3 regions of the Exiguobacterium sp. s138 genome follow, and region 1 is predicted to be linked to each of the others. Evidence: riboswitches for the same ligand, from Rfam matches in the RefSeq annotation. Region 1 holds a riboswitch; each other region holds the start of a gene.
What was found. Region 1 has a riboswitch for S-adenosylmethionine ahead of metK (methionine adenosyltransferase). Riboswitches for the same ligand answer to the same signal wherever they lie in the genome.

Region 1 (6,929 bases):
GGCTCACGTTTTCGACTGGGTCGATTTGTACCATGAAAGTCATATTCATGTCGGAGCCCGCTTGTTTGCTGAACAACGCCCGATTCGTGCCGGAGTATTTAATCTGGGGTACTTACCGGGGAGTGATAAATCCGTTACGACGACCGGGGAAGAAACACTCGAAGCACTCCGTGCCCTCCTTCCGGTTCTTGTCCCCGGCGGTCTGGTTGTCCTCGTGATCTACCATGGCCATTCGGAAGGACGACGTGAACGCGATGCGGTATTGGAACATGTTTCTTCCCTCCCGCAACAGGATTATGCCGTCCTGCAATATCGTTTCTTGAATCAGCAAAACAATCCCCCGTTCATCGTCGCGATTGAAAAAAAATTAAAGAAACAAACAATCGACTAAACAAAAAGAGGAATCCCGATGCTATCCGGATTCCTCTTTTTCTTGTTGCCGTTTAATCTTCCACCATCTTTAGAAACAGCAATAGCTTTTCAGCAAACCGCGTATTCAAACGTTCAAAACTGAAGTGCGGGAAACCGTGCAGACGTTGCAGATAAATCTGGTCTCCGCCCATCTTCCGGCACACTTCAAGCGTCAACTTGACGTCGGCGAACTGATCATCCGGTGCATAAAAACAAGCGAGATGGACCCGCGGCAGTTTCTTACGTTCTTCGTCATGGATGACGATTTCTTCTTCAATCTCGCGATATTCCGCATACGTCAATTCACCGAGACGTGCAGCATCCTCATTGTTCTGTCCGAACGGCAATGTGCCGAGCGGAGCATCCGGACGGAACCGGTCGAAAGCACTTGCAAACACTTGTTTGACGCCGCCTAGTTGCTTCGAGTTGTGCCAATCAAATAACGGCGAGATGAATGTCAGGCTCGCCATCGGCAACTCATATTCTTGAAGCAGCCGATTGACGACAAGTGCCCCCATACTGCAGGCAATGATGTGAATCGGTAATTTTCGTTTACCGGCTTCACGTAATGCTTCTTTTAACAGCTGTTGATGTTCTTCAAACGATACACGACGGGGTGCATCGACCAGGAGAACTTCGTATTCGCGTTCTAATACACGAATCAGCGCCTCACTCGGCCGAGCACGTAATTGGAGTGGATATACAAGAACGATCACTCCGGTTGGTTGTTCTACCACAAACTCACCTCTTCATTCGATATCTGTTTAGTATGCAACAAATCCGACTCCAGCCAAACCGCCTTAAGTCGGATTCCATTTCTTTAATATATACGTTGTAGACGCGTCACAGGTTCCACTTGTCCGAAGACTTCCTCTGTCGTCTCACTGATTTCCTTGAATCCGTACGACGTTAAAAAGTGGCGGGCTTTATAGTTCCGGGATTCGACATACACTTCGATCGGAGAGGCTCCCTGCAATTCCAGTTCGCGGATCAGCCGGCGTCCGATCCCGTTTTGTTGGTATTTCGGCAAGACATACAATCGGACGATTTCCCATGTTCCCTCAACATCAATCGCGTGAATGAAACCGACGATTTCCCCGTCAATCAGTCCGACGTTGAAATATTCTCCACGTGCTTCCTCCGCTGTCCGAATCGCCCGGACCACTTCTTCCTGCGGGTACGCTTCTTGAACGAAATGGGCTTTCGAGCGTTCTGAATAGATTTCCTCATATGTGTCCATCCAAGACGTGAGCGCAATATCATGAATGCGTGCTGCATCAGCCGGAACCGCTTCGCGTATCTCCATACCGAAATCCCCCTTTTCCTTTTACAGAATACAGACTCATGTTCTTTTACCCTTTTCTAGAAATTTCAGTCGTATCCCTGCAAAGTTCAGGAGAAACAAAAAAAGTTCAGAAACACCCTTTAGAAGGATGTTTCTGAACAATGAATTATGCGAAACGTTTTGCCTGCTCTTCAAGAGTAGCGGCTTTATCTGTCTGCTCCCATGGTAACTCGATGTCTGTACGACCGAAGTGACCATAAGCTGCTGTCTGACGATAGATCGGACGACGGAGATCAAGCATGTTGATGATTCCAGCCGGACGAAGATCGAAGTTTTCAGCAACCAGTTCAACCAGTTGTGCTTCAGGAAGTTTTCCTGTACCGAATGTATCCACCGCGATTGATACCGGATGTGCGACACCGATTGCGTACGCGAGTTGAACTTCCGCTTTGTCTGCAAGACCTGCAGCTACGAGGTTCTTCGCGACGTAACGCGCTGCGTAAGCAGCTGAACGGTCGACTTTCGTTGGATCTTTACCAGAGAAAGCTCCACCGCCGTGACGTGCATATCCGCCATACGTATCAACGATGATTTTACGGCCTGTTAATCCAGCATCACCTTGTGGTCCGCCGATGACGAAACGACCAGTTGGGTTGATGAAGAATTTTGTATCGGCATCGATGTACTCAGTCGGAATGACCGGTGCGATGACATGTTCTTTCAGATCAGCTTGGATTTGCTCAAGCGTCACTTCTTCTGCATGTTGTGTTGAGATGACGATTGTATCAACGCGAACAGGTTCATTGTTCTCATTGTATTCAACCGTGACTTGCGTCTTACCATCCGGACGGAGGTAATCGAGTTGTCCGTTTTTACGAACTTCTGCAAGACGACGAGCCAGTTTGTGTGAAAGTGAGATCGGAAGTGGCATGAGTTCAGGTGTTTCTTTCGTTGCATAACCGAACATCAGACCTTGGTCTCCTGCTCCGATTGCATCGATTTCTTCATCTGACATGTTTCCTTCGCGTGCTTCAAGCGCTTGGTCAACACCGAGAGCGATGTCTGCTGACTGCTCATCGATTGATGTCAATACAGCACAAGTGTCTGCATCGAAACCGTATTTAGCGCGTGTATAGCCAATTTCGCGAATCGTTTCACGAACGACTTTCGGGATATCCACGTAAGTTGATGTCGTGATTTCTCCTGCTACTAATACGAGTCCTGTCGTGACAGAAGTTTCTGCCGCAACACGTGCGTTTGGATCGGCTGCAAGAATTGCATCCAAAATTGAATCCGAAATCTGGTCACAGATTTTATCCGGGTGACCTTCTGTTACTGATTCCGACGTAAACAGTCGGCGATTAAGGTTTGTCATGTTTGACCCTCCCAAAAAAGAATTTGACGGTGTACTCATTTCCCCTAGTTGAGTGGGACGGTAAAATGAAAAAAACCTTTCCATGTCCAAAAATGGTCAGGGAAAGGTTGTGCGTTCTTCCTTTACCCTCTTATCGTTCGAAGTGTTTACTTCGCTTCAGGAGAGCACCTTTTCCTACATTAATGATGAAATTAATATAAGACGGTTGCCGGGTTTCTTCGGGCCTTGTTCCCTCCACCTGCTCAGAATAAGAGTATCCGTTACGAATTACATGATATAAACTTGTGCTCACTCTGTCAAGCAACGTTTTAATTTCTAGTCGAAAAATTTCGGGAGAGATGTTAAACTGTTAATGCTGAAAGCGTTTCCAGATAAATAGAAATCAGCGCATGAAAATGATTGCTCTATCATTAGTATGTCATATATAATAAATGTGTCATACTAATAGTAGAGCCAAAACCAACGTAGGGGAAAGGTGGGGTCAGGATGCCGATGACGGTCCTGAATATCGAAGAACTACTCAAGAAGGAGCATGTGTTCAAACAACTGTCTGTTGCTGAACTAGTCGAACATGCAATTCGCAACAAAGAAGGAGTTCTTGCAGAAAATGGTGCTTTGTCTGTAGAAACGGGGAAATTTACAGGTCGTTCACCGAAAGACAAGTTCATCGTCCGTGATGACTTATGTGAGATGCATATCGATTGGGGTCATGTCAATCAACCGATGGAGTCGGACAAATTCGAGCAACTGTTACAAAAAGTTCTTCGTTATATGAACGAAGCAGATCAACTCTACTACACAGAAGCTGCTGCTGGTGCCGATACGCATTTCACCCTTCCAGTGCGCGTCGTAACCGAATATGCTTGGCATAATTTGTTTGCGAAACAGCTGTTTTTACGTGAATATCCTACGGTTGCAGCCTTTGAACCGTTTACGGTCGTCTACGCACCACATTTTAAAGCGGATCCGGCGGTTGACGGCACAAACTCCGAGACCTTCATCGCGATGTCATTCGAACACCGGATCGTCTTGATTGGCGGAACGGAGTATGCCGGAGAAATCAAAAAATCAATTTTCTCTGTCATGAACTATCTTTTACCCCAACAAGAAGTCTTGTCGATGCACTGTTCAGCAAACGTCGGACACGACGGCGATGTCGCCTTATTCTTCGGACTCTCAGGAACTGGTAAGACCACGCTGTCTGCTGATGACAGTCGCCAATTAATCGGTGACGATGAACACGGTTGGTCTCATGACGGTGTCTTCAACATCGAAGGTGGCTGCTATGCGAAAACAGTTAATCTGTCACGCGAAAAAGAACCACAAATCTTTGATGCGATCCGCTTCGGAACCGTTCTTGAAAATGTCGTCCTCGATGATGCGCGGATTCCGGATTATGATGATACTTCATTGACTGAAAATACACGTGCCGCTTACCCGATTACAGCAATCGACAACATCGCCATTCCGTCACGCGCCGGTCACCCGAAAACGATTGTCTTTCTGACGGCGGATGCCTATGGTGTCTTGCCTCCAATCAGTAAACTGACGAAAGAACAAGCGATGTATCACTTCTTATCCGGCTACACATCAAAACTGGCTGGAACGGAGCGCGGCGTTACAGAACCGGAAGCCACATTCTCGACGTGCTTCGGTTCACCATTCCTGCCGTTGATTCCGGAAAAATATGCGACGATGCTCGGGGAACTGATTGATCGTCACGGTGTCACAGTCTATCTCGTCAACACAGGCTGGACCGGCGGCGCTTACGGTACAGGAAGCCGGATGAAACTCTCCTATACACGAACGATGGTCAATGCGGCCGTCAACGGTCTGCTTGCAGACATCCCGACAGAAGAACATCCGATTTTCGGTCTGCATATGCCGATTGAAGTACCTGGTGTTCCGACTGACCTGCTCAATCCGGTAAAAGTTTGGGCAAATCCATCCGATTACGAACAACAAGCGACTGCACTCGCACAAAAGTTCACACAGAACTTCGCGCGTTTCGAAAGTGCGACCGATGCCATCAAATCAGCCGGTCCTCGTGTCTAACATCATACTGATACAAAAAAGGTTGAGCTCCGTAACGGATGCTCAACCTTTTTCTGTTAGACGATTGAATCGGTTTTGTCTTTTAAATGGAGTTCCTTTTGCGCAAGCCAAACTTGACTCTCTTTCAGTAACTCATAAGCCCGGTGCTTCATAATCCCGAACCGATTACTGAGCATCTCAAACCGTTCAAACTCGCCCCGGTCTGCGCTGATCGCAAGCAACAGGCAATCGCGAAACGGGTGATCTTCCCCTTGCAAGACATTTTTCAAAGCCGGTTCAATCGGAAGCTGATCGATGATTTCACCGATATCCACGGAAAGCAAGGCATCGATGTGTGACAGTAAGCCGATCATGTAGGCACTTTCTGCTTTCAGTGTCTTCGTTTCCGTCGCAAACAGTTCGCATAGTTTTGCGCAATGCAAGGATGAACGCAATAATTCGTCCGACCATTGATACGGACTCGCTAGTTTCATCTCACGCAAGACGATCAACGAAATCCAGCTCTTCAGTTGGGAAAAGCCCAGCAAGGAAATTGCTTGACGGACGGAACTGACCATGTTCCGAAGACCGATGCCCGGAGAGTTGATCAATTGCAGTACTTGCACACTGATGTAAGGATTGCCCTCGATTTCATCCACGACGTCATCATAATGGTCATCCGTATCAAGCCACTTCAACATTTTCAACAGGACAGGCACTTGCGGAGGAACGGCCTTTCCTTTCATCAGCATCGGTTTGGCGTAAAAGTATCCTTGGAACCAGTCATACCCCATCGCAAGGCTTCGCGTGTGGTCCTCGTGTGTTTCAACCCGTTCAGCCAAAAAGCGGATATGCGGATAGTTCCGTTTTAAAATATGTAAGATTGCACTTTGTTCGCGTGGATTGATGGCTTCGATATCAATTTTTATCAAATCAATCAAATCAAACAGCTCCGGACCGTGGTGACGCAACAAATCCGTTACGAAATCATCAAGCGCCAGGACGAAGCCGGCTTCTTTCCATTTTTGCAGCGTCTGGAGCATCATTTCATCGATCTGAACCGTCTCCAATACTTCAATCACGAATTGAGTCGGATCCAGATGATCAATCAGTTCAGACTGCAACAGATCGCCTGTGAAATTAATGAATAATCGTTTTCCTTCTGCTACACGGTCTACTCCGAGATGAATCAGTGTATTCGTCAACACATCCATCGTCGCCAAGTCACCATCAAACACTGCAGGTGTTTCAACGGAACGATAGAGCAGCTCAAAAGCGTCAATCGAACCAAACCGGTCTACAATCGGTTGTCGCGCAAGTAAGATTTCCATCTCATATATCCCTTCTAAATCCGTTAATCTGGCTTATTTTATATGTTCTAGTATACCAAATATCGTTTTCCTTTAAAAAATCTCTTTTTTAAAACATATCAATGTTCCCATCATTTGGAGAAAAAAACATCTCAATGCAAGGCATCAAGATGTTTTGTAAGTCTTTTCTATTCAGATAACATCCAATCAATGACTTGTTTCGTCACAAGCATTTTTTGATGGATTGGAAATTGATGCGCGTACTGATAGATGATCAAGCGGGTCTGTTCCGGATAACGGGCCGCATAATTCGTCGCATGACGCAGTCGGACATTTTGATCATATAATCCGTGAATCAGCAAGATTTCCCCTTGAGGCGGAAAATACAATGGCGACCGGACACGGTATGCCTGCAACTGTTGTTGCGGAACTCCTCCCGTAAACCGTCTGAGCATTTTTCGCATCGTCTGTTGTTCTTCATACGTCCAAGTCAGATTCGTTACACCGGCCCATG
Region 2 (6,929 bases), 440 kb from region 1:
CGTAATCAAAGCTTCGTCGCCCTGTTCCGATTTTGCCGCCTCCCGGAAACTTTCGGTATGCGCCACTAAATCATCAGCTCCGATCTTGATATACGGATGAATCGTCGGCAGGACTTGACTGATATTTCCGGCATCGGTCGAACCGAGTCCCGGCCGTTCGTCCGTCTTGACATCTTCTCCGAGCGCCGTCGCTTCTTCGCGGAAAATCTCGTCAAACGTCCGATTGAACAGCAGGTTATCAACCTCATTTTGGAAGGCGATGACCTCAAGCGTTGCCCCGGTCGCTAGAGCCGCTCCTTCAGCAACAGCTCTGACTTTCTTCGTCACCGCATTCAACCGTTCCCGCGTCGTCGCCCGGATAAAGAAACGGGCCTTCGCGTACTCCGGAATGATGTTCGGTGCATCTCCGCCATCCGTAATGATACCGTGAATCCGGATATCACTCGGCAACTGTTGACGTAACGCGTTGATCCCGTTAAACAACTGAATGACGGCGTCAAGCGCATTGATCCCTTCTTCCGGCGATGCCGCCGCGTGAGCCGGTTTGCCGGTAAAGGCAAAATCGAGCGGATCGACAGCAAGTGACGAACCGGTGATCCGGGTCTGTCCGGACGGATGAACCATCAGGGCCGCGTCGATCCCTGTCAGCAGATGATGTTTGACGAAACTGCCTTTCGCACTGCCGTTCGGCCCGCCTTCTTCCGCCGGTGTCCCGAGAACGACGACACTGCCGCCGACTTCATCAATGACCTTGCTGAGGGCGATTGCTGCCGCGACACTCGTCGTGCCGATGATGTTGTGACCGCACGCATGACCAATCCCCGGTAATGCGTCATATTCAGCGAGAAAAGCGATGGTCGCTCCCGGTTTATCCGAAGTCTTCCGGGCCAAAAACGCCGTGTCGTGTCCCGCGACACCAAGTTCAACTGTAAATCCTTCCGCCGTCAGTCGTTCCGCATGATGGCGTGACGCAAAATATTCTTCATTGCCAATCTCGGGTGTCGCATGAATCCGGTGGCTTGTCTCGAGGTAAGACTCGCGTTTTTGTTCAATATCCTGTTCAATCGTTTGTGTCAGGTTTTCCCGTTTTGTCTGAATCGTCATTTCGGTCAGCTCCTTTGGATTTTTAGTTATTCGCCGATGTCACTGAGTGGGACGAACGTTGGAATCGTGCTGCCTTTGTATTCTTTTTTGATGAAGGCCGCGACATCGTCCTGCTGATACAGCGAGGCGATTTTCTTAAGCGTCTTTTTGTCTTTGTCTTCCGTCCGGGTCGCGATGATGTTGATGTATGGTTTTGCCGTCTCGTTTTCATGGAGAATCGAGTCCTTGATCGGGTTGAATCCGGCATCGACCGCGATTCCGTTATTGATGATCGAGGCCGAGACATCCGGCAGAACGCGTGGTGTCTGACCGGCCACGACCGGGACAATTTTCAGTTTTTTCGGATTCTCGACGATTTTATCAACGGATCCGTTGCCGTCAAAGTCATCCGGCAATTTAATCAAGCCGGCTTCCTGCAACAGCAGCAATGCCCGACCCATGTTCGTCGCTTCGTTTGGAACGGCAATCTTTCCGCCGACCGGAATGTCTTTGACGTCCTTGACCTTATCCGAATAAATTCCCATCGGTGCGATGACCGTCGTCGCAATTGGCGACAGTTTTAACTTATGTTCTTTTTTGAAGGCGTTAAAGTAAGAAACCGTCTGGAAGGAGTTCGCATCAATTTCCCCTTCCGCCAGGGCGAGGTTCGGCTGGACGTAGTCGGAGAACTTGACGAGTTCAATCGTGATGCCCTCTTTCTTCGCCTTTTTCGCGACGTATTCCCAGACTTGTGTATCAGAACCGCTGACCCCGAGCTTGACCGTCTTTTGATCTTCTTCTCCGGAAGCGGCACATCCCGCAAACAATACCGTCGTTAATGCTGCACCAATCGCTAAACCTTTTTTCATCATCCATCTCTCCCTTTTTTCTCTCTTTTTTTAGTGTCTCCGAATTTTTCGTGCCAACAGATTGCCTGTCGTCTGTAGTCCTTGAACCAAGATGACGAGAATTCCGACCGTGATGATCATGACCGTCGTATCAAACCGTTGGTAACCGTAGGTAATCGCCAAGTCACCAAGTCCACCGCCACCAATCGCCCCGGCCATTGCTGATGCGCCGATCAAACCAATCGTCGCAATCGTCAGGTTCAGAACAAGCGAGCTGAGCGCTTCCGGCAACAGAAAACGGAAAATCGTCTGCAACGGTGTCGCCCCCATCGCTTCCGCTGCCTCAAGGACACCGGTATCGACTTCAAGCAACGAACTTTCGATCAGGCGGGCAATGTACGGTGCCGCGTAAAAGACGAGCGGAACGATTGCCGCCTGTGTTCCGATTGACGATCCGACAATTAAACGGGTCAGCGGAATGATTGCCACGAGCAGAATGATGAACGGAACGGACCGGAAGATATTGACGATGCCGCTTAGGACATTGAAGAACGGAATTCGTTCGAGCAACGCTCCTTTGCGTGTCACGACAAGCAGAATCCCGAGCGGTAAACCAATCAATGTCGAAAAGAGTAATGACAGTCCAACCATCGTCAACGTCTGCAGAAAAGCAGTCCAGATGTCCGTGTAATTAACTAGCATCTGCGAGCACCTCCTCGACGATGACATCCGACTGATCGATATATTGTAATGCCCGCTTGATTTCCGTCGCGTCGCCAATCAGTTCAACAAGCAGACTGCCGAACGGAATGTTTTGCAGTTCCGTAATGCTGCCGTGCAGGATGTTGAGATCGACATCAAACCGTTTTGCGACCTGCGATAAGAGCGGTTGTCCCGTCCCTGCTCCAAGGAAGTTGATTTTGTAGATGTGATGGCCGGCATCCCGTTGATCGATGACTTTTTGAACCGAGGCCGGAATCTCATCCTGCATGACGGAGCGGACGAAGTTTTTCGCCGTTGCCGTCTGCGGGTTCGAGAAGACATCGAACACGGTCCCTGATTCAATCAGCTGACCGGCTTCAATGACGGCGACCCGGTCACAGATTTCACGGATGACCCCCATCTCATGGGTAATCAGTAAAATCGTAATGCCGTATTCCTGATTGATTTGTTTCAGCAGACGCAATATGTGTTGGGTCGTTTGCGGATCAAGAGCGGATGTCGCTTCGTCACATAACAGGACCGATGGCTGGGTGGCGAGTGCCCGGGCGATCCCGACCCGTTGTTTCTGTCCGCCTGATAGCTGATCCGGATAGTGATCAGCTTTATCCGCCAAGTCGACGAACTCCAGCAGTTCCGTGACCCGCCGCTCGACCTCATCTTTTTTGACACCTTTTAAGACGAGCGGTTTAGCGACGTTCGCAAATACTGTATTCGAATCCAGCAGGTTGAAGTGCTGAAAAATCATCCCGATGTGTTGCTTCGCCTCCCGTAACTGCTTCGCCGACAGTGTCGTCAAATCTTGTCCATCGACCGTCACACTGCCGGATGTCGGCCGTTCGAGCAGGTTGACGCAACGTAATAAGGAGCTTTTCCCGGCTCCACTGAAACCGATGACGCCGAAGATTTCGCCTTTTCGGATTTCGAGATCCACGCCATTCAGCGCAGCAATCGATTGATCATTTGTTTCATAGATTTTTTTTACATTTTTGAATGTAATCACCACTTTTTCCCCCTTCAAAATACAAAAAAGGTCTCTTCTTAAGAAACAAGAAGAGACCTGGATCCGCACAATGGCAGAATCCACTCGACTCATCTCTCAGACAATTGTCTGATGGAATTGGCACAGTGCTCATAATGAGTCTGTTGCCGAGGTTTCGTAGGGCCAGTCCCTCCACCTCTCTGGATAAGTGTTGCGGTATGAAATTCATATGTGTATTGTTGCCGGTTGAACTTATGTCGTAAAACTAATTTTTACACTACAGAAAGATCTTTTAAAGGTCAACCATATTTTCAAAAATAAACCATATGGCCCATATCGATCAGCAACCCGGGACAGGACGGATTCCCGAAAGCTCTTCGACGCCGTATAAAGAGAGTTTGACAATCCCTTTCCGTCAATGCTATCATCTTCTCAATGATTAATCCGACAATTCCTATACGATATATCAAGAGTGGACGAGAGACCTGGCTCTAGGACTCCACGGCAACCTGCCGATCGGCAAGGTGCTCCGACCAGCAAAGCAATTGCTTTGGATGATACACACGAGAAACTCGTTTGCGTCCAAAGCCAAACGGGTTTTTATTTTTGAAATGGAGGACGAGATGATGAGTATGGTTTATCCTGTTATACCGGGTGCCGAAGCCTTTTCCTTAGGACGCGGATCCGTCGGCATTTTGCTCTGTCATGGTTTTAATGCAACGCCGCAAAGTGTTCGGGCTGTAGGAGAACAGTTCGCAGCACACGGTTTTTCCGTCCATGCGCCACGCCTGCACGGGCATGGGACGGATCTGCGAGAATTCGAAGCGGCGACGGCCGATGACTGGAAGCAGAGCGTCCGGGACGGCTTTGAACAATTGGCGGGACGATGCGAATCCGTCTTCATCGTCGGCCAATCGATGGGCGCGACACTTGCCCTGTCACTTGCCGCTGAAGGACTCCCGGTCGCAGGAATCATCACCATCAATGCCGCCTTGTCCGTCCCTGCCTACGAAGCCTTGTCGTTCACCGATTGTCCGGTCTATCTTCCGGAAAGTGTCCCTGATATCAAACAGTCGGCTTTTGAAATCATCTATGATCTTGTCCCCGCCGTCTGCGCTTCGGAACTGTTACGATTGATTGAGGAGACGCGATCACACCTCGCGACGATTCAAATTCCGACGCTTATTTTATATTCTGCCGAGGATCATGTCGTCCCACCGATCTGTTCGGATTATTTGTACCGGACGATTGGTGCAGCAGATAAGCGCAGTTACTGTCTGCTTGACTCCTACCACGTCGCAACGCTTGACCACGACCAAAAAACGATTGTCCGCGAAACGCTGCAGTTCGTCGAACAGTTCAGCCACTTGACACAGACCGGCTGAACCCCAAAAAAGCGAACGATTCTTCGGCCTGACTGCCGGGAATCGTTCGCTTTTTTGTATTGCTTAATTATGTTGTTGCTTTTTCCATTCCTGCAACGGTTGTGGTTTCCCCGGTACTTGGTGGCAATGGCGGCAACGTGGTTCATAGGACTCAGACGCCCCGACCAGAATGATCGGATCATTGTAGTTGGCCGGTTTTCCGTCAATCAATCGTTGGGTCCGCGATGCCGGATCGCCGCACGACAGACAAATCGCCTGTAATTTCGTCACGAATTCTGCGCGTGCCAATAATTCAGGCATCTTGCCGAATGGTTCTGCCCGAAAATCTTGATCGAGGCCTGCACAAATGACGCGTTTGCCATCTTGAGCTAGTGCTTCGATGACGGCGACAATCTCATCGTCAAAAAATTGAACTTCGTCAATTGCGACGATTTGCGTCTCTTCCGCCACTGCTGCATAGACATCACGGCTCGTCGCCATCGGAATCGCGATGACCGAATTGCCGACGTGCGACACGACGTGTTCCTCATGATACCGGTCATCGATTGCCGGCTTGAACACTTGAACCGGTAACTTTCCATACTGTGCCCGTCTGACACGACGGATCAGTTCTTCCGACTTGCCGGAAAACATACTTCCGCAAATCACTTCAATCCAACCATATTGATTGATCACATGCATCATCGTAAACACCGTCCTCTAAATTAGTCACTTTAACGAGTATAGCCCGAATCTAAATTGAGAAAAAGGATTGACTTCTAAAAATCAAAAACCCTTGCCAAATTCGCCACTTTCTTCATCTTCTCATTTCAACTGGTATGTATTTCCTGTACACTGAAAGAGAAGTTTCTTTGAAGGAAGGTGACTCCGATTCATCACATATTACATGAAGTCCTCCAGCAATATGGAGCGTTCGGACTCGCAATTCTTCTGGCCGGTGGAATCGTCGGTCTTCCGGTTCCGGACGAGACATTACTCGTCATGTCAGGATTTTGGATGCATCACGGTGATTTACCGCTCATCGGAACGATTCTTGCCGCCTATGCCGGCAGTTGCATCGGTATGACGATCAGCTACGTGCTCGGTTTGAAGCTCGGAATGCCGTTACTGCATCGAATGGCTCCGAAATTACGGATTTCTGAAAAACATATCTTTAAAGCCGAAGCTGGATTTTTACGTTACGGAAAAACCGTCTTAATCATTGGTTATTACATACCGGGCCTTCGACAGTTGTCCGCCTTTTTTGCCGGTGTCTCGAAAATGCCGTTCCGGATCTTCGTCACCTATGCGTATACAGGTGCTCTCATTTGGATCAGTGTTTTTTTAGGAGCCGGATATTTTTTAGGACGTCATTTTTCCTTCAGTCTACTGTTCGAACATTTCGCGAACAATCCGGAGACACTGCCGTACCTCGTCGGTGCTACGGGTGCAATCGGTCTGTCCTTCGTTCTGAAGACGTACCTGACGTACCGTGCCAAATTCAGCCTATACAAAAACAGCCTGCTCCAGTGAAGGAGACAGGCTGTTTTTTAATACTGAAGTCGCAATTACTTGCGGCCGTATTTTTTGTTGAAGCGATCGACACGACCGTCTGCAGCGTTGAACTTTTGACGACCAGTGTAGAATGGGTGCGAGTCCGAAGACACATCCACACGGATGAGTGGGTACTCGTTTCCATCTTCCCAAGTGATTGTCTCGTTCGAAGAACGTGTAGAACCAGTCAAGAATTTGTACTCAGTAGTTGAGTCCATAAATACAACTTTGTTGTAGTTTGGGTGAATTCCTTGTTTCATGGTTGTTTTCTCTCCTTCCGCCCTGGTTCATTTGCTGAGCCAGAGTAAGTTACCTTCCTATACTAAACGATTTTTTCATGCCCCGCAATACCTATTTTCAAGTCGTTGTATCGGTTTT
Region 3 (6,929 bases), on a different contig from region 1:
TCCATAAAATCAGTTGCAGTTTGTGTAGTCATTTGAAAGTCTCCTTTTTAAGTAACAGTTGTTTTAGGTAAGGTAAGGGCATTTGTTTCTATCCGTTGAATCATTTGTGTCAGCTGGTGCTGTTCGTCTGCCGTGAATCCTTCAAGCAGTTGTTCGAGGAATTCATCTTTTTGCTGACGTAACCGGGTGATTCGTGTGGCGCCTTCTGCCGTCAACGAAACGAGAATGACACGGTTATCGGTTGCGGAACGGACACGTTCAATCATACCCTTCGTTTCCAGGTGTTTTAAATGTCGTGTCACGGCTGCATTATCAACGTTGACGCGTTGTTGCAACTCTTTTTGACTGATGGTCGTGTCAACCTCGAGTTGTGCTAATAAGTCCATCCGGGTTTGGCTGAAGCCGTCCGTACAGAGATCGAATTTTTGAGCAATCGTCTTATTGACGGAGACGAGCGCATAAATCAGTCGTCCTTTTTCAGTACAGGAAATACTCAAGTTCATCACATCCTTCCCTTCGTTCGAAAAATCCTTGACGTATCAAAGATTGATATGTAAACGAATATAACGTGTCTGCTTTCATGCCGCAACTAATATGCTTCATCCACAAAAAAGATACCATTTCAGATGAAATGGTATCGAGTCAGACGACTTAACTGATTTTTTGTTGTTTACGGGGAATCGTACCGGCATCAATCGCTGCAATCATCCGGCGGAAATGTCCCAACCAAAACTGCAGGAACGGACCAATCAGGAAAATCGATAAAATCGTTCCGAAGAACACGGGTCCTCCGAGCAACCAACCGATCCCGCAAGCGGTGATTTCCATGAACGTCCGCATCATCCGGATGGATGTACCAAATCGCTCGGCGAGCGTCAGGGTCAGTCCGTCCCGCGGTCCGGCTCCGTAGCCGACAGCGACGTACAGTCCCGCGCCCATCCCGATGATGAAGATGCCGGCAATCAACCATAGTGTATTCTGCCAAAGCGAGGAGAAAGAGGGCAGGAGGCCTGAACCGAGAACGAGATTCATGAATACGCCGACAAAAATCGCGTTGACGAGTGTGCCGACCTGCGGTGTAATCTGGTCGAGCAAGTATTTGACGAACACCAACAACAGGCCGACGAGAAGAATAATCGTCCCGACGGAAAACGGCGTTTTATTTTGCAGACCAAGGTGAAGAACGTCCCAAGTCGAGACGCCGAGTTGTGCCGTGATCATCATTGATGAACCGACAGCGAGTAAAAAAAGACCGAATAAGAATAATGCCCATTTCAGAACGGAACGGAACAGCCAAGACGTTTGAATGGTCTGCTTCATGGATGAGAGACACCTCGTTTCAAAATAAAATTGATTCATTAACTGTACCATGTTTGACGAAAGAAACTAAAGCGAATCCGATATTTTCCATCTTGAGATGGAGGGAATCTGTTCTTCTGATCCGTATACTAATGAAAAGGAGGTCCGTCCATGCAAAAAATCCGTCATTTTTTCCGTTTTACATACCTTGAGGCCATCTGTTGTGTGTTTCCGGTCGCGATTTTCCTGGCACTTGCTGCATCCCGTTATCTACCGGCGGAACCGATTGCCCGTTACGATTTGCTCCTGATCTGGTGCCTCGTCGTTCAAATCGTCTTACTCGTCACGCGTTATGAAACGAAAGAAGAGTTTAAATTGATTTTAATTTTTCATGCGATTGGACTCGGACTGGAGTTATTTAAAGTCCAATTCGGATCCTGGAGTTATCCGGAAGATGCCTTCAGCAAGGTGTTGGGTGTACCGCTTTATGCCGGCTTCATGTACGCGAGCGTCGCCAGTTATATCTGTCAGGCCTTCCGCCGGTTTGACCTCCGTATCACACAGTTTCCCCGGCCTCTGTTTGCTCTAGCGACCGGTCTGCTTGTATACGTCAATTTCTTTACCCATCATTGGTTGTTTGATTTCCGTTGGATTTTGATGGGACTTGTTGCTCTCGTCTTTTATAAGTCCTGGGTCTATTTCCGTCTGGATGAAACGGTCTACCGAATGCCGCTCACCCTCTCGTTTGGGTTGATTGCCTGGTTCATCTGGCTGGCGGAAAACATCGTGACCTTTTTTAAAGGATGGGTGTATCCGAATCAGCAGGATGGATGGGAACTGGTCGACTTCGGGAAGTTATCGTCCTGGTTTTTACTTGTCATCATCACGATTCTGATTGTCTCCGTCGAAAAATACCGGCTCGGTGATCCTTCAATCGAAATAAAATCCTAACCATATACAAAAAATAACCTGGTCTTTTTTTGAGCAACCTAACCGACAGCCCCTTGCTATATTGGAAAAAAAGCAAAGGGGTTGTCGAAGATGATGCAACAAATCGTAGAGCAGGCGAAGACGTTAGTCGCCGGTAAAATGAAAGTAGTCGAAACGGTGGAAGAATGGGACTTACTGCTCGAGGAAATCCGGGGAATCGATGAATGGGTGCAGATGTCGCGTTACTATACACCCTCCGCAAAACCGGACATCGCGTGGAGCGAACCAGAAGAAGAGGTCACATTCGAACAATCTGTCATTCCTCCTGCACAGATCAATCCTGTCATCGAACAACGTTACGCCTATACGTTTGTGCGGGAATTAAAAGGTGGTTCTTTACGGGAATGGCCGAACAGTCATATCTCGGAAACAGAAATCCGGCAATGGAACCTTGAACATGGAATGGAAATCCGTGTCCAAGTCGTACATCAGGACTCCCGCCGGACGACACTTGAAGTGATGGCTGTTGTCGCGACTGACCGGATGAAGCCACTGTCTGAACGAATCGTTTTTGAAAAATGTATCGTTAAAAATCATGGCATCATTGAATCGACGGTCGAAGGACCATTAAAGGATGAGACGGGTAAGTCCTTTTATTACGCCACACCGGTTGAAGACATGCGATTCTTCCATCTGAAAGAAGGACAGCTCGTCGATCTCGTCATGTGGAAAGGTCGTCCGGAAACACTGACGATTGCTTGGAAGTATCCGTTCCAATATGAAGAACCGACGGTACAACTGTTAGAAACGTCGAACAGTCCAACCACATCAGGACCTTCGTCAGTTGAACCGACTCACGGATCAGCCGTCAAAAAATCGGAACGCTATCTGAAACAAATGAAACGCAAGTCGAAAGTCAAACAGGAACGGAAGACACGCCGAATTCGTGAAAAGAAATCCGAACCGTTGACACCGCTTGTGACGACGTCGCTACCGGGACAACCGATTGACTTCGTTGATAAGGAACCACTCGATTTTGCATCGTTCGAAGGCATGCGGCTCGTCATCGTCGGAAATGAACAGCAAGCTCCGGTCTACCGGACGTTTTTCGAAAAAACTGGAATCGAACTGATTCATCTGTCGGGTGATGCTCAATCTGCGAAGAAAATCGCCGGTCTTGCCAAAAAGACCGATGCCATCGTCGTCGTCACAAGCCGGGTATCTCATGCGGCTTCTGCACACGTCATCGCCCAGGCGAAAAAACATGACATCCCCTTTGCGATGGAACGGCTGGATGGGCGGCGTTCTTTGTATACGGCATGCCAGCGCCAACTTGAAAAAGCCCGCTTAAATCAGTTGAAAACAGGAAAATCCTGAAAAAAGATGAAACTCCTCTCCTAATTAGCCGTAAATAGAGATAGAACTTATTTTGAGGAGGATCTTCATGATTAAAGAATTAAAATTATCCGCCCGTGAAGCGCTCAGTGGTCGCTGGGTCTTCATGGCACTTATGTTTTTACTGTTTCTCATCATTCAAGGTATTCCAACGATGTTTTCTTCTGATGCGAATGAAGATATCCAAGCCATTGATTTGATCGGTTTCTTACTGAATATTCTTTTGCTACCCCTAGCAATTGGCTGGACATGGCTTGCGATGTCTGTCGCCCGGAAAGAACAGGCGAAAATCGTTGATTTGTTTGAGCCGTACAAAATCTTCTTAAAAGCAGTCGGTCTTTCGATTGTTCAAAGTATTTTTCTTGGTTTATGGTTCTTACTACTGATCATCCCGGGAATCATCAAGTCATTTTCATACCTCTTGACGTTCTACATTTTACGCGATGAGCCGTCAATCGGTATTTTGGACGCCATTACACGTTCGCGACAAATGATGGATGGACATAAGATGGAAGCCTTCATGCTTGTTCTTTCATTCATCGGCTGGTTCCTGCTTGGTTTAATTACAATCGGAATCGCCTTCTTATGGGTCGGACCTTATTTCAGCGTCACGCTTGCGAAATTCTACGACCGGATCCGCGGAGAAGAAGCACCTGGTGAACAATCAACGTTTGTAGCACCATATTAATTTGAGAAGAGGATGGGAGCCAAGCTCTCGTCCTTTTTTAATTCCGATTGGAAAACAAGGTTTAATGGTTGCTTTACTCTGCTAAAAAGTGTACGATAATTCCAATAATTCTTATCAAGAGAAGTCGAGGGAACGGCCCGAAGACACTTCAGCAACCCCGCGCGTAGCGGAAGGTGCTACTTCCTAAAAGGAATTTTTCCTTTGAAGATAAGAGCAGACATGATCAATCCGTCGCTCTTTTCGATTTTCGAGAAGAGCGATTTTTTTATAAGGGGGACATAACGGATGGAGTATGGATTTTGGTTACCGATTTTTGGCGGATGGTTACGAAATGTTGAAGACGAACAGATGCCGGCGACGTTCGACTATGCGAAACAGGTCGCGCAAACGGCAGAACGAATCGGGTTTTCGACGACACTGATTGCGGAATTAAACTTAAATGACATCAAAGGGCTTGAAGCACCAAGTCTCGAAGCCTGGACGACAGCAGCGGCGATTGCCGCAACGACGGAGCGTCTCGAAATCATGACAGCCGTCCGTCCGGGATTCCATAATCCGGCGACGACCGCGAAGATGGCAGCAAACATCGATCAACTCAGCAACGGGCGCTTTACGCTGAACGTCGTCTCCGCCTGGTGGGAAGAAGAAGCCCGGCAGTACAACGGGATCTTCACGGCTCACGACGAACGTTACGCCCGAACGGAAGAGTTTGTCACGATCATGAAAGGGTTATGGGCAGATGCTTCCCCGTACAGCTTTGACGGTAACTACTATACGCTCGAGAAGACACAACTACATCCAAAACCGGCGCAACGCCCGGGCATCAAATTGTATGCAGGTGGAGAAAGTGAAGCCGGCAAGCAAACCATCGTCAACCACTGTGATGCCTATGTCATGCACGGCGGAACAGTGGAAGAAGTGTCCGTTAAGATTGAGGATATGAAGGCGCGCCGACAAGCGACAGGGCAACCGCCGCTTGAAAGTTTTGGACTGGCAGCTTATATCATCTGCCGCGATACGGAAGAAGAGGCGGTGCGCGAGTGGCAACGGATTACGGATGTGAAGGAAGACAGTGCCGGGTACGCCGGGTATGATGACTTCGTCAGTAAATCGCAACTCGAACAACAGGTAAAACGGAATGACTATTCGGTCTCGAACCGCGGACTCCGTCCTGATTTAATTGGGACACCGGAACAGATTGCCGAGCGGATTCTTGCCTTTGAAGACGTCGGCGTTACTCTGTTGCTCCTTCAATTCTCACCGCAACTGGAAGAAATGGAACGCTTCGCGCGCGACGTCATGCCGCTCGTCGAAGAAAAACGAAAGGTAGGTCAAATCAAATGACAAAAATTCATATCTTACACGAAAATCAGGAATGGACGGATCATCTGATCAAACGACTGGAGGAACTGGAACTGCCGTACGAACAGTGGCATCTCGATGAAGGACAGGTACCGCTTGATGAAATCCCGCCGGAAGGCGTCTTCTACAGCCGGATGAGTGCGTCTTCGCATACGCGCGGGCACCGCTACGCGCCGGAACTGACGGAAGGGGTGCTCGCGTGGCTCGAGGAACACGACCGGACGGTCTTCAACGGAACACGTGCGTTGCGACTGGAAGTCAGTAAAATCAATCAGTATACGGCTCTTCGAAAAGCCGGTATCCGGGTTCCGAAAACGACGGCTGCCGTCGGACGTGATCAGATTGTTGAAGCGGCGAAAAATATCGGCGTATCTTCGTTCATCACAAAACACAACCGTGCCGGAAAAGGGCTCGGCGTCCAGTTGTTCCACTCGATTGAAGCACTCGAGACGTATCTTGACGGTCCGACGTTTGATGAGCCGGTCGACGGAATCACGTTGATCCAAGAGTATATCCAGGCACCGGAACCGTATATTACACGCTGTGAATTCGTCGGTGGAAAATTCGTTTACGCTGTCCAAGTTGATACATCAGAAGGCTTTGAACTGTGCCCGGCGGATGCGTGTGTGATCGATGACTTATTCTGCCCGGTCGGGGAAGAAGCACCGCAAACACCGATGAAATTTAAAGTCGTTGACGGATTTGATGATCCAATCATTCAAAAGTACGAAGCATTCCTGCAAGCGAATCAGATTGCCGTCGCCGGCATCGAGTTCATCAAGGATGCGGATGGAACGATTTATACGTATGACGTCAACACGAATACGAACTACAACTCGGATGCGGAAGCGGCCGCCGGTAAGTTCGGAATGCTCGAACTGGCGAAGTTCCTTGGTGCGGCCCTCGAACGTCAGACCGTAAAATAATCATCACGGACCGATTAAAATAGGCCAAATACCCTGCATGTGTGCAGTCTGAAGTTAGAACTGCACGCATCAGGGTATTTTTCAGTAAAGGGAGGTGTTCGGGTGGTAACGTGGCATGAAGAAAAGCGACTGGATGTTCCAATCGAGGAAGCCTGGCATATCTTTGATCACGATCGGTTACAACGCCTGATTCCAGGTGTCGTCCAGCACGAGGTGATCGAACGGAAACCGGGTGTCGTCGGTTCGACATACCGGCAAACGTATATGCAAGGGAATCGCCTCGAGACATATATCGTGACGGATCTTGCCTATACAAATCAACCGGATTT

Region 2: linked by a shared signal. The riboswitch ahead of KNP91_RS09650 (methionine ABC transporter ATP-binding protein) and the one ahead of metK (methionine adenosyltransferase) in region 1 are both predicted to bind S-adenosylmethionine.
Region 3: linked by a shared signal. The riboswitch ahead of KNP91_RS10925 (LLM class flavin-dependent oxidoreductase) and the one ahead of metK (methionine adenosyltransferase) in region 1 are both predicted to bind S-adenosylmethionine.

Annotation. Positions count from the first base shown of each region.
Region 1 is NZ_JACSMW010000003.1:56,811-63,739, forward strand. Features, by position in the region: gene mnmM (tRNA 5-(aminomethyl)-2-thiouridylate-methyltransferase MnmM) at 1-391, shown strand, start outside; gene KNP91_RS07550 (alpha/beta fold hydrolase) at 444-1,148, opposite strand; gene KNP91_RS07555 (GNAT family N-acetyltransferase) at 1,232-1,717, opposite strand; gene metK (methionine adenosyltransferase) at 1,863-3,071, opposite strand; SAM riboswitch class I at 3,199-3,325, opposite strand; gene pckA (phosphoenolpyruvate carboxykinase (ATP)) at 3,558-5,126, shown strand; gene KNP91_RS07570 (EAL and HDOD domain-containing protein) at 5,183-6,436, opposite strand; gene KNP91_RS07575 (alpha/beta hydrolase family protein) at 6,604-6,929, opposite strand, start outside.
Region 2 is NZ_JACSMW010000003.1:492,803-499,731, forward strand. Features, by position in the region: gene KNP91_RS09635 (M20 family metallopeptidase) at 1-1,104, opposite strand, end outside; gene KNP91_RS09640 (MetQ/NlpA family ABC transporter substrate-binding protein) at 1,131-1,952, opposite strand; gene KNP91_RS09645 (methionine ABC transporter permease) at 1,983-2,633, opposite strand; gene KNP91_RS09650 (methionine ABC transporter ATP-binding protein) at 2,623-3,654, opposite strand; SAM riboswitch class I at 3,741-3,844, opposite strand; SAM riboswitch class I at 4,094-4,197, shown strand; gene KNP91_RS09655 (alpha/beta hydrolase) at 4,260-5,018, shown strand; gene KNP91_RS09660 (thymidine kinase) at 5,082-5,702, opposite strand; gene KNP91_RS09665 (DedA family protein) at 5,880-6,530, shown strand; gene KNP91_RS09670 (type B 50S ribosomal protein L31) at 6,566-6,811, opposite strand; gene rho (transcription termination factor Rho) at 6,909-6,929, opposite strand, start outside.
Region 3 is NZ_JACSMW010000004.1:157,853-164,781, reverse strand. Features, by position in the region: gene KNP91_RS10955 (nitroreductase family protein) at 1-32, opposite strand, end outside; gene KNP91_RS10950 (MarR family winged helix-turn-helix transcriptional regulator) at 48-503, opposite strand; gene KNP91_RS10945 (YczE/YyaS/YitT family protein) at 652-1,320, opposite strand; gene KNP91_RS10940 (DUF817 domain-containing protein) at 1,471-2,250, shown strand; gene KNP91_RS10935 (DUF2325 domain-containing protein) at 2,341-3,606, shown strand; gene KNP91_RS10930 (DUF975 family protein) at 3,674-4,312, shown strand; SAM riboswitch class I at 4,421-4,526, shown strand; gene KNP91_RS10925 (LLM class flavin-dependent oxidoreductase) at 4,598-5,656, shown strand; gene KNP91_RS10920 (ATP-grasp domain-containing protein) at 5,653-6,600, shown strand; gene KNP91_RS10915 (SRPBCC family protein) at 6,703-6,929, shown strand, end outside.